DNA from 3 places in the Flavobacterium sp. K77 genome. Region 3 is predicted to be linked to each of the others. Evidence: riboswitches for the same ligand, from Rfam matches in the RefSeq annotation. Region 3 holds a riboswitch; each other region holds the start of a gene.
The links. A riboswitch is a leader RNA that binds a small molecule or an ion and turns the genes downstream of it on or off. The one in region 3 is predicted to bind S-adenosylmethionine.
Positions count from the first base shown of each region.

Region 1: another riboswitch for S-adenosylmethionine. It lies ahead of L1S34_RS08305 (Na+/H+ antiporter NhaC family protein); the one in region 3 lies ahead of L1S34_RS10345 (alpha/beta fold hydrolase).
Region 2: another riboswitch for S-adenosylmethionine. It lies ahead of L1S34_RS04255 (hypothetical protein); the one in region 3 lies ahead of L1S34_RS10345 (alpha/beta fold hydrolase).

Region 1 is NZ_JAKIHO010000003.1:239,724-245,184, reverse strand. It holds gene sucD (succinate--CoA ligase subunit alpha) at 1-103, shown strand, start outside; gene L1S34_RS08315 (hypothetical protein) at 317-739, shown strand; gene L1S34_RS08310 (cytochrome-c peroxidase) at 789-1,979, opposite strand; SAM-I-IV-variant riboswitch at 2,235-2,331, shown strand; gene L1S34_RS08305 (Na+/H+ antiporter NhaC family protein) at 2,386-3,708, shown strand; gene fabG (3-oxoacyl-[acyl-carrier-protein] reductase) at 3,892-4,638, shown strand; gene L1S34_RS08295 (hypothetical protein) at 4,738-5,461, shown strand, end outside.
Region 2 is NZ_JAKIHO010000001.1:954,236-959,696, forward strand. It holds gene L1S34_RS04235 (hypothetical protein) at 42-404, opposite strand; gene L1S34_RS04240 (hypothetical protein) at 729-1,244, shown strand; gene L1S34_RS04245 (DUF3293 domain-containing protein) at 1,475-1,867, opposite strand; gene L1S34_RS04250 (hypothetical protein) at 2,063-2,452, opposite strand; gene L1S34_RS04255 (hypothetical protein) at 2,449-3,117, opposite strand; SAM-I-IV-variant riboswitch at 3,178-3,276, opposite strand; gene L1S34_RS04260 (hypothetical protein) at 3,580-4,644, opposite strand; gene L1S34_RS04265 (hypothetical protein) at 4,696-5,016, opposite strand.
Region 3 is NZ_JAKIHO010000005.1:62,802-68,262, reverse strand. It holds gene L1S34_RS10360 (carboxypeptidase regulatory-like domain-containing protein) at 1-466, shown strand, start outside; gene metK (methionine adenosyltransferase) at 543-1,793, opposite strand; gene L1S34_RS10350 (hypothetical protein) at 2,500-2,709, shown strand; SAM riboswitch class I at 2,942-3,049, shown strand; gene L1S34_RS10345 (alpha/beta fold hydrolase) at 3,127-4,089, shown strand; gene thrA (bifunctional aspartate kinase/homoserine dehydrogenase I) at 4,109-5,461, shown strand, end outside.

The DNA of each region.
Region 1 (5,461 bases), on a different contig from region 3:
CGATACAGCTGCTGCTAAAAAGCAAATCATGAGAGACAACGGAATTCACGTTGTTGATTCACCAGCTGAAATTGGTAAAAAAGTAAAAGAAATTTTAGGATAATGACCTAAAATATTAATATTATAAAGCCTCACATTTTGTGGGGCTTTTTTTGTTGTAAATTAAATTAAAGAAATATCTTTGCACTTTATTTAAAAAATCTTACATCCAAGGTTTTTTTTTAATAAAAACAAAACACACGAATAGTTTTCAGTGAGCCTCACGATTTTGTGAGATCTTTTTTTGTGAAAATCTATTCCATTAAAAATAACATATATGTACAAAGAATTAGAAAAATTCACGGTTACCAATCAATTTTTATTCAATGCTGAGGATAGTTTAGAGCAAGTTTGTAATGCTTCTGAGGGATCTGGCATATTTTTAGTTTACGCTGTAGGTGACGAGAAAGAATTAATTATGGTGGGTTCAACTGGGACTGTTCAAAATAACGGCGCTTTGAAAATAAAAAATGGCGGTTTATTCGATAAAATTGTAGAAGGTCACCAATTTGCAAAAACAGGAAGAAAATATTCTTGGCCAGCTCAAATGAAAAAAGAAGTTATATCTGCTCTTGAAGTAGTTTGGTATGAGACTTTTAACAATGAAGTGAAATCAATTCCAACTGCTGTAGAAGGTCAAGTATTACAATCATTTTTGGATGAAAACGGAACGCTGCCTAGATGGAATGTTGCTTTCTAATAAATTTCCTTAAAAAATTGAAAGTCCCCAATTAAAGTTGGGGACTTTTTTATTTAAAAGGATTCGACCATTTTGGATCGGTATATACATTAGAGCCTGATAGGGTTTTTATGAAAGCAATCAATGCATCTACTTCGGTGGCTGTCAAATTCAATTTTTGTCCAGATCCGTTTGGACGCAATCTCGGATCTAAATTGGTATTGCCAGGAGCAATTGTAATAGTGCCATAATGGCCAATCACATTTTGCAAAGTAGCTAGATTAGCTGTGTGCATAAATGCTCCATTGGTACTTCCATCTTTTTTGACAGCGTCTCGCAAGGTCGGGGATCTAGTATTTGTAAGATCAATACCATTTGAATTTAGTATTCCAATAATTCCGTTATTACGACTATTGGGGTCAATACTAAATTCAGGTGCTTGATGGCATCCTGCGCAACCTAATCCTCCAGCAGTTCTACTACCACTTGAATCAAATACCGGTGGTGTTAAAAACAGATTTTTTCCTTGATTTTCTTGTACTGTAAAGTTTGGAAAAAGTTGATTTTCAGTAGCTACAAGTGCGCGACCTGTATCATATTTTGCATCGAATGATTGAATGCTTCTAATAAATTGCGCTAAAGCCAATTGAATTTTGTTTTCAGTAATATCTTCTGAACCATAAACAAACTTGAACAATTCTTTATAATATCCGATGTTTTGAAGTTTACTCGTCAGTGTATTAAAATTACCATCGCCCAAAGTACCGCTAAAACCCATTTCAATATGATCTTGAATTGGTTGTGTTGTTTGATTTTCTAAATTACTTGCTCGTTCATTCCAGAAAAATTTACTTTCATTATTAAAACGAGTATTTATCAATCTCATGCTATGTCTACTCGTTAATCCGTTTACACCAGTACTTGCTTGTGCAACATCTCCAAATGCATTGGCTTGAACGTGACAACTTGAACATGAAACTGTATTTGTAGCTGAAAGATTTTTGTCATAAAATAAAACACGTCCCAATGTCGCTCCTTTGTCTGTAATAGGATTGCTTGTTGTATTGTCCTTTGTGATATAAGCAGGTACTACTTGATTAGCATAATTGTCTAATTGACTTAAATTTATTTTCCCTTCAAAGCTTGCTTTTATATTGGGGTAAGCTTCAATTGCAATATAATCAGTTGCGTCGTTAGTATTGCTGCAACTAGCTGTTAAAATACTAGCAGCAATAAATAAGCTATGTTTAAGTAATTTCATTATTTTGTGTTTATAAACTTGATTGTTTTACTATTCAAACCTTTAAAAATGATTTATTATTTAGATTAGACTATCCATGATAAAAATAGTTTAATTTAAATAAATACTTATTTATTATCATAAATTATTGATAATTAAAATTTATTATCTAATATTATTTGCAAAATATTAATAGAAGTATTTTGCTTTTTTAGTGGAAAGTTTGATATTTTTTACCGTTTGCTTAATTATTCGCAAAAAATCAATTACTTTTGCACCCGTTATCACGAATCCTGTAAAGGGATAGCAACCTGCAACAACAAGCAAGGTGCTAAAACGATAAGCCAAATCCTTTGGAAAAAATGTTGTTTACATTCCCAATACCAGCTTTGTTTTTCGTCATAACACTTAATTTAAAATTATTTTTATGACAAATTTTACTAAGGAATCCGGAAATCCGTATGCTTTGATTCCGCTATTTATTTTTATTTTTACTTTTTTGGGTGCTGGTATTTTACTAGATGATTTTTATGCGTTTCCTTCACCAGTAGCAGTATTAGTAGGTATTATTGCTGCATTCATTTTATTTAAAACATCAACTGATGATAAAGTAGATACTTTAATTGCTGGTTGTGGTGATAGTAAAATCATGACAATGTGTTTGATTTATTTGTTTGCTGGTGCTTTTGCCGTGGTGAGTAAAGCCATGGGTGGTGTAGATGCAGTAGTAAATTTAGGGATTAGTACTATTGATGTGGCTTATTTTCCGTTAGGAATTTTCTTGATTGCCTCGTTTTTATCTACTGCTACAGGAACTTCTGTTGGGGCTATTGTAGCAATTGGACCAATTGCGATATCTCTCGCTGATAAAAGTGGTGCTTCTATGCCATTAATTGCTGGCGCTTTATTAGGTGGTTCTATGTTAGGAGATAATTTATCAATGATATCAGACACGACAATAGCCGCTACACAATCTCTTGGTTGTGATTTGAAAGATAAATTTAAGATCAACTTGTTTATTGCACTTCCGGCGGCCATTGTAACTATTTTAATTTTCTTTTATTTGGGTTTTAATTCAGATGTTGTTGCTGTAGATATCGCTAAAAATGATTACTCTTTGTGGGCTATTTTGCCTTATGTTTTAGTAATCGTTCTTGCCGTTGTGGGTGTCAATGTATTTTACACATTATTGCTAGGAACTATAATTGCAGGTTTGATAGGTTTTTACAATGACTCATTTACGGTAATGGAATTTACCCAGAAAATTTATGAAGGCTTTACTAGTATGACCGATATCTTTTTGCTATCTATGCTTACAGGAGGATTAGCTGCTATGGTTGATAAGGCTGGAGGTATTACTTGGGTTTTAAACCAAATCAAAAAAAGAATCAAAAGTAAAAAATCAGCACAAACTGGAATTGGAGTGTTGGTAGGATTTGCCAATTTAGCTATTGCCAATAATACTGTTTCTATTGTAATTACAGGGCCTATTGCAAAGGAAATTAACGATGAATACGGATTGAGCGCTAAAAAATCGGCCACTATTTTAGATATTTTTTCTTGTGTCATTCAGGGAATATTGCCTTATGGAGCTCAAATTTTGTTGATACTGAATTATGCCAATGGCAAATTAGATTTTCTTGATATTTTGAGTAATGCATGGTATCATTTATTTTTACTTGTGTTTACATTGATTGCTATTTATGCTGCTTTTTGGGATAAACTAGCCTACCGTTTTTTGAAGGTATAATTGTAAAAATTATTGTTCATAATCAAGCCTAAATTTTTTTTAAAAAAGGAAATAGTATATATTTGGCAAGTCGTTTTTAGCCCTGATAGCAACGGAAATCCTTTTGGGTACGCGACAGCGGATCTAAAAGATTGCAGTGAATAGCAGGAATAGCTTCGAAAAAAAAATAACTAATTTTTGATTATGAAATTACTAGAAGGAAAAGTTGCCATTATAACAGGCGCAAGTCGCGGAATTGGGAAAGGAATTGCAGAAGTTTTTGCAAAACATGGCGCTAACGTTGCGTTTACATACAGTTCATCAGTTGAGTCGGCAATGGCTTTGGAGAACGAATTGAATGCATTGGGCATTAAAGCTAAAGGATACCAATCAAACGCAGCGGATTTTAATGAAGCACAAACGTTTGTGGATTCAGTTTTGGCTGATTTTGGAACAGTTGATGTATTGATTAACAACGCCGGAATTACAAAAGATAATTTGTTGATGCGTATGTCTGAAGAGGATTTTGACAACGTTATGGATGTGAACTTGAAATCGGTTTTTAACATGACAAAAGCCATTCAACGTACCTTTTTAAAGCAACGTGCAGGATCAATTATTAATATGAGTTCAGTGGTTGGTGTGAAAGGTAACGCAGGACAAACGAACTATGCGGCTTCAAAAGCAGGTGTAATTGGTTTTTCGAAATCAGTTGCTTTAGAATTAGGTTCAAGAAATATTCGTTGTAACGTAATTGCGCCTGGATTTATTGAAACTGAAATGACTGCAAAGTTAAACGAAGATGTTGTAAAAGGTTGGAGAGATGGAATTCCGTTGAAAAGAGGTGGTTCTACTGAAGATGTAGCTAATGCATGTTTGTTTTTTGCATCGGATATGAGTGCTTATGTTACCGGTCAGGTACTTAATGTATGTGGCGGAATGTTGACTTAAAATGTCATTAAAAGATTTAAAATTCAAAGATTGAACGAATTTTGAACTTTAAAACATATTATAAGCTGTAAATTCTTCAAATCTTTTAATAAAGAATAAATGACAACAAACACAATACTATTGGTACTTTTATCTTTGATACTAGCTGGGGTGTTGTCGTATTTACAGTATATTTATAAAGCTAAAAATCAAACTAAAACGGTTTGGTTTTTGGCTTTTTTGCGTTTTTTATCGCTTTTTGGTATAATGTTACTGTTGATAAATCCGATAGTCACGCGTAAAACCTTGGAGTTATTTAAAACTCCTTTGCTAGTTGTGGTTGATAATTCGAGTTCAATTTCTTTTTTAGAAGCCACCAAACAAGCCAAAGCAACAATGCAAGCTTTGCAAGATAACGCAGCATTACAAGAAAAGTTTGAAATACAATCTTTTCAATTTTCTAATACCATGGAGCCTTTTAGTCAGCTAGATTTTAAAGGAAGCCAAAGTAATATTGATGTGGTTGCTAAAAACTTGAAGAGTAATTTTAAAAACAAAACTTTTGCCACCGTTTTGATTACTGACGGAAATCAGACTTCGGGAAGTGATTATGTATTTCAATTCGATCAGCAAAATAAAGTATATCCTGTAGCTGTGGGCGATACGACAACCTATTTGGATTTGAAAATTAGTCAATTAAATGCTAATAAGTATGCGTTTTACAAGAATAAATTTCCTGTAGAAGTGTTTTTACAATATGCAGGAAAGCAAAATGTCACGGCTAGTTTCTCCATTTCGCAAGGGAATAATGTCGTGGTAAAGCAAAGTATTTCTTTTTCTGCTT
Region 2 (5,461 bases), on a different contig from region 3:
CGCGTTATATCCATTTGATATTGATTTTTGTCTTTGTGCTCTTACCGCTTTTGCAATTGTCTCATATTTTCCAAGATGATTTCATTACTAGTAATACTGGTTATTAAATAAAATTCATCACATACAAAACTGTATACATCACATATTTTTACTTCATTGCGGATGTTTAGCACATTTCCTTTTCTCACATTTTCTACATCCATTTCATAATTTAAAAATTTAAAATATGCTCTTTCTATGTATTTGAGTGTGTCGTAAACGGATATAGTCGCTCCCCAACTTGAAGTTTTTCCATAAGCTTCTCGAATTCTTACCTTAGTATTATTTTTAACTTCATCTACGAAATTGATATAACCATTTTTAATTTTTTTCTTTATCAGTATCATCTTATAATTGTTTTTCATAACTCTTATACTTCATTTTTCAAGAAAAGTTTATTTTTTTAATCATAGATTTTAGATTTTCACTAAAGGTGTATGGTTTGTTAATAAAGCGTTTAAGGAATCCTCAACCTTTATAGTCATACCTTTATATTCTAATAATTTTTTTGTTATGGTTCCACTCCTAGATTTCAATTGGAGTATTACCAACAAATGCTTCACAATTAGTACCGAGCTAAGAAGTATCCGGTGTTAAACTGAATAGTTTAATTTCATGAAATAAAAACGCGTTTTTACTAAACTTTTCGTTGAAATTCTGATATGGTAATTAATTCAAACACATTTTTTATGAAAACAAATAAATCGAACAGCGAGATCGCTGAGTTAGAAAAAAACGCAATTAATATTAAAATCAGAAACGTAGACGGTTATGTAGTAGAGAAAAGTAGCTTATCTTTTCATTTAAATTGGTATTACGAACGTAGGTCAAAGTCTGCAAAATGCAAAAAGTCAAGATTTAATTATGAATATTTTATTCATAAACCAGATAATGCATGTTTTGTTTTTACTGAATGCCCTTCATATTACTATGATAATGGTCTTGAAATAGAATTGAAAGATTGTATAATAGTTACAATTTATGAGTCTCAACCAGATTTTATGACCAGTAAACTTGCAGCATTTTATCGTGAATGTTATGTAGAAAACGCTGTGTCAAGCTGGGATGAATTCGGTTGTTTTACCACTGATAGTAAGAGATATAATAACATTTCAATCGTTCGAGCAATATCAAAATTAAGACCAAATAAAGAAATTAGGTACGAAGTACCGAAGCCACGAAATATGTATTTCAAATTTACATGACTCTATTTATCCCCATAATAAGTTTCATTTTAGAGATATATTTTTATTTGATTTTGACTTGTCTAAGCTCGAATTTACGAATCAAAATATAAAAAATTTGCTTCACCAAGTTACTACAGGCAAGTGTTTTTACAAGTATATTTATAAGATCATATAATGGATCAAGAAATAGTCGAAAATTGGAAAACTAGTCTTTATGAAAATAAAACTATAATGTTAAGAGATATAATTTAAAATTTAGTGTAATGAAGGGTTGCCTTTTGTTCTTTTTCTCCAAATACGAATGCTAGTTGGCCATATTTGGCAGCTAGTTCATTTGCTTTATTTAGGCCGCAATTTTCAATAAAAAAACTTTCTTCGGACCAGTTACCATCCTCGGATATTCCAATTGCTGGGCTATATTTTAGTTCAAGTATGTCAAGGTCTTGCTGTAGTTTTTTGTTTCGACTTTGATTTTTCTCAATTGAGAGAATGTCGGGTAGTGGATTCCATGCCGTAATGAAAGCCCAATTTTCAAACTTGTTACATTCTTCCTGATACTGATCGATTTTAATGTCAAAAGTAGCTGACTTCAAAACTCGATAAATTGTGTTTAGAAATGCGTCGTGATGTTCTATATCCATAATTGTTTCAATAAAAAATTAATTTAGGGTTTTGAATTCGTGCTGTCGCTTTTACTTTTTGATATTCATTTTTGCAATTAATTTGATTCAAATGTTTGTCTTGTAGTTAGTATCCCTCTGTTGTTGGAATTTCCGTGGATGAATGCGGAATGTGCAAGATTAATTTTTTCATCTTTTTACAACTGATGATTTACTTTATATTTCAATATTTGGATCGATTTCCTCTGATTTTTCAAGCATAATGGTATCATCATTAAATACAATTACCACTCTATTTTGTTGTAGTGCCATCATCATCAATTCCGTTAGTTTTAGGATTGCTTTTTTTAGCAAAGCTTCTTCTTGGATAAATTTCGGATATTGAATAAACTCTAGTTCTACAGAAGGTTCTTCTTGGCCCAAGAAAACAATTTCACACGTTCTTATCTTAGTACTCAATACCACATTCAACTCTTTTTTTACTACTTGTTGAGCAGCAGCTAATTCGTGTTTTACCGTTTCAATTGAGATGCTTTCGGTTGTATATCCGATATTCAAACCAATAGTTACTTGGGCCCTAAATGATTTGCATGAAACGCTATTCATATTTTTATAGCTTGTAACTTATTATCTACTAGCGCTACTTTGTGCCCTAAATTGAAAGCAACTACATTACCGCTTGCATCAAAATCAAATACGATATCGCTGTTGAAAGGTCGGTTTCTAATTTCTGTTTTGAGACAATCCAAATAATATCCTCTAGCAGTGACCCAGCCTTTGTTGTCAATTTCCTTATTAAAACGTTCGATAAGTTCTTCATTGGATAAAGCAAATAATGACAAAGTCCAAGCTGCAATTTCATTGGCATAAGGCTCTTCTGTTGGCAAAAATGTTGTTGAAAGGGCAAAATTTCCTTCTTCTTTTTGAATCCCATACTTTTGGATGTGGATATATTTTAATCCAAGAGGGATCAAAGCCACAAATCGTGCTTGGGTTTGGACTAAAAATGGTGCTTTTGTGTTTTGAATGCTAAAGCTTTTTCCTGTGAGTGCTTTTTTGTCGTCAAAATACAAAAGTTCAAATGGCGGACAATCAATCAAATCGAAAAGGGTGTTTATCTGCTGATGTTTGATTTGAAAAAAAGATGTTTGTGGCAATTCATTTATTAGATTTTTTACTACCAAAGTGGTAGTCTCCACATCAATGCAATAGGATGGCATAGTACGAGCTACTGATGCTTCATCAGAAATACTCAAAAATAATGTTTTCATAAACATAACAATTTAAATTTAAACTAGTGTTATGTCGACAAAATGCGATAAAGAATTTTGGTTTCTCAACACATTTGAACGACTGTTCCGCATACTAAGCCACCGTGTCGTGAGTTGATCGGTTGGCACCCCGATGAATCGGGATTCTTGATGCTTTACAAATATTGTAAATTATTTTTGAGTTGCGCAAGCAAATATTGTGAATAATCATAAATCTTTAAGGTCATAATATCGATCTATAATTTTCAATAAACTTATTTGAATTTGAAATACTTCATCTCGCAAGGAATTATTTTACAATATTAAATGAACTCACTAAAGACTAGTACCATTGTCGCAATCATTTTATATTTATGTATTTTACAGAAATAAGAATGGGATAAAAAAAGTAGATCCTTTCTACCCATAAGTTTAGCTTTTAATGGATTAACCGCAAGCTTTAAGCAACCTACTAAGATAAACTTAGATAATACCTCTTAATTGTAAATGATACTTCAATGATGAAGTTTCTTCGTAATCATCATCAAAAGGTGTTTGATCTTCTTGTTCTGCTGGAGAAAGGGTATTGTATTTATTTAATTTTTGGTAATAATACTTATCTAAAAGCTCTTGCAAATCAATGCAGTTTTGTAAAATGCTTGTTTTGAAGTAAACAGTATAGTCTTCATGTAAAACACATTTGCCGGTTTTTAAACTTTCCTCAGATACAACGTTACCAAACAACAATATCAAATCATTATACAAATGTTCTTGTTTTACTAACCATTTTAATAGATCTATTTCGTTGTCAAGAGTAATTGATTTAAATTCGTCAATCGCTATTTTAGCCTCATTTTCGATCATTAAGAATTGATAAATTTGATTGATATGCTCATAAAGCCAATAAAATGAATGATGATATTTGTAAAAATTATTTAGCATATCGATAGAATCATATAATTCTTCATATCTCTTAATCCAAGTGATTATTTTATCTTTTGAAATCTCACTGTCATTGAGTTGTCTCATTTCATTAAGAGCAGTGATTGATTTGTTTTTTAAATTGTCATATGAAGCTGAAGGAACAAAAGTTACTTTTTCATCATTATAAATAGTAAAACTTAATTGTCTCTTATTTTCATCTATAACTCTTTTATCTGTGCAAAAATCAGAACAGTTGTAAATGCCTTTTACAGAACAAACCTCGTCATCTTGTATTATAAAATTGATATAGCGACCTGATTTATTGCCAACAAAGGCAATTCCTGTTTTATTTTTATTAATACATTCATCAGAATTACATTTACCCTCATAAGCAAGTAGCTTATTGTCCTTCTTTTGGAATTCCTTGAAGATTTCTTGCAATTTTTGAAGGAAAATAGTTTTGGTAGTATCTTGATACGTAATCTTGTCCTCTAAAATTAACTCTATGGCTTTAATATTCATTTCTGAAATAGCATTTATAAGTTTTGACGCAGCTTTTTTTACATTGGTAACATCGCCTAATTCTGCAAGCTTTTGAATTAATCTTAGTTGTTCGGGTGTCATAGATATTAAAATTTAAAATTCCTAGATCTAAAGCTATTTTAATTACTTGTTTTAATCGACAAACATTGTTACTCGAAAGTCTAGTGCTTTTTCCTTGCAATTAGGACAATAATTATTGACCATATTTAATTTTAAATCAAAGTTATTGATAGTATTATAATCGAGATTATTTCCTTTTAACACATCATCAGTATAGAATAGATATTTTTCTGAATTTTTGTTTGCTAAATAATTTATGTTTTCAAACTCTAAGGTTTCCTTATTAATTGCTGGAACTGGACAATTGGTTAGATAATTAAATCTGCCACCCCCAAATCTGAACTCATTAGAAAAACCACATGACTGGCATTTTGATTTTATTATATTTCCCATTTGATTTTAATATTTGAAATTATAGATTAGTTATCATTTTATTTTAAAATTCAGCCACTAAATCGGTAACTCGGTGAATTTTCTAAAAATTTAATTTGTAATTATTAGGGCACAATATCTAGCCCTCAACGTAGTGAGGTTTCAACGATTTACCCAAAAACTAAAGCTAGAATTATAGTTTATGAACATAATTCAAATGGTAAGAATAACCAAAAGTATAGCAATTTTTACAATTAAAGATTATTGTTCCCTCCACAATTAATTCTAAACGGTCTGAAACTTTTTTCTTTATTTGTTTTGTAATTTATTTGATATCCGATGTTTCCTTGGATTTGCTGTATGTTCACACTAGAAAAAATATCTATATCCTTAAACTTTCGATAAGAATTACAAATCTATTCCTCTGTTATCCCTTTTTCTCTCCAAATTAGATGACTTAATATTA
Region 3 (5,461 bases):
TTTAAACAGAAGAGTTCAAGGTGGAGTGACTCAAGAATTCATTCAAGGAATCGAAAATGTAAATCACTCTTACAACTTGGCTTTTGCAACGCAGTTCAAAAAATATCCAAACGTAGATTTGGGTTACCGCGTGAATTTTTCAGAGCAAGCAGCTAATAAATTCACCACACAAACTCCAACAGTAAAGTTGAATTATTATTTCTTGAATGGATTGAATGTTAATTGGGACTACGCCTTTAACCGATTTAAAAATGAAACTAATGGTGTATCAAACGATTTTAAAATCATGACTGCTAGTTTGAACTACATCAAAAAAGATGCAAAATTTGAATACCGCATTCAGGCGAATAACCTTTTAAACACCCGTTCAAGATTGAACAACTCATTTAGTGTAAATGGTTTTAACGCTAATGAAAATATCATCCTACCTCGATTTGTAACTTTCATAGTAAAGTACAATTTGTAAGCTTCATTTAGCTTAAAAGCAAAGGGGATTTAGTTGTAGCTAAATCCCCTTTTTTTATATACTATGTTTTGATTTTTTACAATCCAAAAGCAGTTTTTACTTGATCAACAAAATCTAATTTTTCCCAAGTAAACAATTCTACTTCAACTGTTTTTGTTAATCCACCAGGAGCAGAGAAAGTCTTAGTTACGGTTTCAGGAGTACGTCCCATGTGTCCGTATGCAGCAGTCTCGCTGTAAATTGGGTTTCTTAATTTCAATCGTTGTTCGATGAAGTACGGACGCATATCAAAAATAGCTTCTACTTTTTTAGCGATTTCACCATTGGTCATATTCACTTTTGAAGTTCCATAAGTATCAATAAAAATACCCATTGGTTTAGCTACACCAATTGCGTATGATACTTGTACCAAAATCTCATCAGCAACACCCGCTGCAACTAAATTTTTAGCAATATGACGTGTTGCATAAGCAGCAGAACGGTCTACTTTACTTGGGTCTTTTCCAGAGAAAGCACCACCACCGTGAGCTCCTTTTCCTCCGTAAGTATCCACAATGATTTTTCTTCCTGTAAGTCCTGTATCTCCGTGAGGTCCTCCAATTACGAATTTCCCTGTTGGGTTAATGTGGTACTGAATAGCATCGTTAAATAAATGAGCATGCTCAGGATTTTTAGCAATGATTCTTGGGATCAATATCTCGATAATATCTTTTTTGATTTTAGCAAGCATAGCAGCTTCTTCATCAAAATCATCGTGTTGCGTAGAAATAACAATCGCATCAATACGAGTTGGTTTGTTATCGTCACTGTATTCTAAAGTTACTTGTGATTTAGCATCAGGACGCAAATAAGTAATTTCGTTATTCTCACGACGTAAAACAGCTAATTCTTGCAATAATTTATGAGACAAATCAAGTGCCAATGGCATGTAATTTTCAGTCTCGTTAGTTGCATATCCAAACATCATTCCTTGGTCACCAGCGCCTTGCTCTTCTTTGCTTGCTCTGTCAACACCTTGATTTATGTCAGCAGATTGTTCATGAATAGCCGAAAGAATACCGCATGAATTAGCTTCAAACATGTACTCACTTTTTGTGTAACCAATTTTTCGAATGACTTCGCGTGCAATATTTTGCACGTCTAAGTATGTATTTGATTTAACTTCTCCAGCCAAAATAACTTGACCAGTAGTTACTAAAGTTTCACAAGCTACTTTTGATTCAGCATCAAATGCTAGAAAGTTATCAATTAATGCGTCTGAAATTTGATCTGCAATTTTGTCTGGATGTCCTTCGCTCACAGATTCTGACGTAAATAAATAAGCCATAAGTTTTATTATTTTATAAAATTAAGCGAGAAAAAATAATTGCTGAAAAGGTCTAAAGGAGAGTTCCTGCTTTAGCATTTTTTTACTGAAAATTATTCAGTATTCACAATGAATTGTTTTCATTATGAAGAGGTTGCAATCAGTTCAAATTTTTCCTCTTGTATTTGGGTGCAAAGGTATGAAACCATTTTGAATTGCAAATTAAACTTAACTTTTTTTTGCTGATAAAAAATAGGCCCTTTTGATATGTTTTTTAAAACTATTTTGAATTAATTCCTTGATGCTCTTGTTTTTGTCAAAATTAAGTTGCATATTTGATTTTCAAATCAAAACAAAATGAAAATTTCAATCTGCTTTTCGCATAAAGTCGCACAGGAAAATTCCTGAGGGATGCTTATAGCATAATTTTAATTTAAAATTATATATGAAAGCTTCCTGAACAAGGAAGCTTTTTTTTTGATAAATTCGAACACCATACAAACAATACATGATTCAATACATTTTAAATAATTACAAAAAACAGTCAGTCCAAATTTCGATGCATTGCGTTGCAAAAGCCGCATTTGGTGCTCCCTGTTCGTGAATCCCAAGGATAATAATAAGTACAAACTACTTAAAACCCTTTTGGATTTGCATCTAAAAGGGTTTTTTGCTTTAAGAAATTTATGAACAGAAAAACAATAGTAACATTTTAACAACCAATAGTATGAAAACAAAAAGAAGTTTATCAGATCCGTTTCGTTTTTTACGAAAGTTCAATTTTCGAAACAAAAAAATCAAAGCAGTTGAAGCCGTAAATGTTTTAATTCACCCACGTTTTGAGTTTGCAACTAATGATGCAATTGCTCAAAAGTTAGTTCCAAATTCATTGCTTTTTTTAATGTATTCTCAGGAGAATGAAGAGTTATTTATTTAAGGCAATAGCTTTTCAGGTTAAAAATATTTGTAACCCAGTAATTAAAAAGGTTGTTTTGGCAAGGTAAAAAAATGGTTTTGTTCTATGTTACCTTGTCAGGACTTCCTATGTTTTTATGTCTGTACCAAAGTCACTTACTTTGCGAAACAGAAAAATCGATTGCGTATTTAAATTTGGTGGTTACCAAAATTAATCTTTAATTTGCACTCACAAAGTTCACAACAGTATTGAAATGTTATAAAGAAAGGCAGAGGGATTAGACCCGATGAAGCCTTAGCAACCCTTCGATTTATCGAAGAAGGTGCTGCATTCTACCACGCCCATCGTGGAAAGATAACACTAAGAATTTGTCTAGATAACACCTAGCTTTCTTTCTAATATTTCCAAACACAAGTCCTAATTATAACAGATTTGAAATTGGAAAATAAACCAACAACAATTACATTACACAATTTCACCACGGAGTCAGGTGCAATTTATAATGATCTAAACTTAAGTTATCAAGTTTTTGGGTTGCCATTACATACAGCTCCCATCGTTTTGGTCAATCATGCACTAACCGGAAATTCACAGGTTGTGGGCGATAACGGTTGGTGGAATGACCTAATTGGCGCCAATAAAACTATTGATACTACAAAATATACCGTACTTGCTTTTAACGTTCCCGGAAATGGATTTGATGGAGCTGTAATTGAAAATTATCTTGATTTTTCAGCAAGAGACATCGCAAGAATTTTTATTGAAGGCCTTCAGTTGCTCGAGGTTACAAAACTCTACGCGATTATCGGAGGTTCTGTAGGTGGCGGAATTGCTTGGGAAATGGTTGCATTAGAACCAATAATAACCCAAAAATTAATTCCTATTGCTACTGATTGGAAAGCGACAGACTGGCTTATTGCCAATTGTTTTTTGCAAGAACAAATTCTTAATAATTCATCTAAACCCATTCAGGATGCCCGTACGCATGCTATGTTGTGTTATAGAACTCCAGAATCATTTGCGTCAAAATTTCAGCGAACTACTAATGAGGAGTTAGCCATTTTTAATGTTGAAAGTTGGTTGTTGCATCACGGCGAAAAATTGCAACAGCGTTTTCAATTGGCATCCTATAAAATGATGAATCAACTATTGAAAACCATTGATGTCACTCGCAATCGGTCCTCGTTTGAAAATACAATCGAAGCTGTAACGGCAGAAATTCACATCATTGCCATCAATTCAGATTTGTTTTTTACAGCCAGTGAAAACAAAACTACTTTTGAGCAACTACAAAAAATAAATAAAAAAGTCAGTTATCAAGAAATAGTTTCCATCCACGGACACGATGCTTTTTTGATAGAATACAAACAATTACACAATTTGCTTCAAGATTTATTCTAAGCTACAAACACACAACACAATGAAAATATTAAAATTTGGAGGTAAATCGTTATCAAACGGTGACGGATTAAATAAAGTTATTGCCATAATAACAGAAAAAGTAAATCAAGGAGAAGAAATTGCGATTGTAGTTTCTGCACGAGGCAATGCAACGGATGAGTTGGAACAAATTTTAACTATTGCTTCTCAAAACGGAGATTACAAGCCACTTTTTGAAGATTTTAAAACCTACCAGCAAGATGTTTATGATGCTGTTGATTTGTCTGAAGAGTTTACTGTTTTAGAAAAATTGTTCGAAGGTGTAAGTCTGATTGGGGATTACAGCAAAAAAATCAAAGACCAAATTTTGTCTAAAGGCGAATTGCTTTCGGCAAAATTACTGACGGCGATCCTTCTGGAAAAAGGAATTCATGCTCGTTTTACCGATACGCGTGAATTGATAAAAACCGATGCTAAATTTGGTGATGCACAACCCTTAGAACAACTTTCGAAGAAAAATGTGGTTGCTTTTTTTAAGCAAAATACCGAAAATACAGTAAGTGTAATCACAGGTTTTATTGGTTCTACCACTAATAATGACACTACTACGTTAGGAAGAAACGGTAGTAATTACACTGCTTCGTTGATTGCGAATTATTTAAATGCCGACGAATTACAAAATTACACACACGTTGACGGTATTTATACTGCCAATCCTGATTTAGTTGTCGATGCTAAGAAAATTGATCACCTATCGTTTAATGAGGCGAATGAGATTGCTAATTTTGGAGCAACTATTTTGCACGCCAAAACCATCATTCCGTTATTAGAAAAAAACATTCCACTACGTATTTTAAATACTTTCAATCATGAAAATAAAGGAACTTTAATTACTTCCAATTCTAATAAGGAAGGAATTAAAACGCTTTCGGTTCTTGAAAATGTGGCTTTGGTCAACCTAGAAGGAAGAGGGTTGCTTGGTAAAACAGGTGTAGATGCTCGAATTTTTAGAGTAATGGGCGACAATAATATCAGTGTGAGCATAATTTCGCAGGGTTCATCAGAGCGCGGAATAGGTTTGGTTGTGGCTGCTGATAAAGCTACTACTGCCATGATTGAATTGGAAAAGGAATTCGAAAATGATTTCTATTCGAAAGATGTCAATAAAATAACCGTGGCTGATGATGTAGCTGTCATCTCTATTATTGGGCAGGATTTAAGCACGTTTCACAAACCTTACACGGCTTTAATCAAGAACAAAATTGTTCCAATTCTCTTCAATAATACAGTGACTGGTAAGAATGTGAGTTTGGTTGTTAAAAAATCACAATTACATAAAGCCTTGAATGTGATTCACGGAGAGATTTTTGGCGTAGCCAAGAAAATAAATATC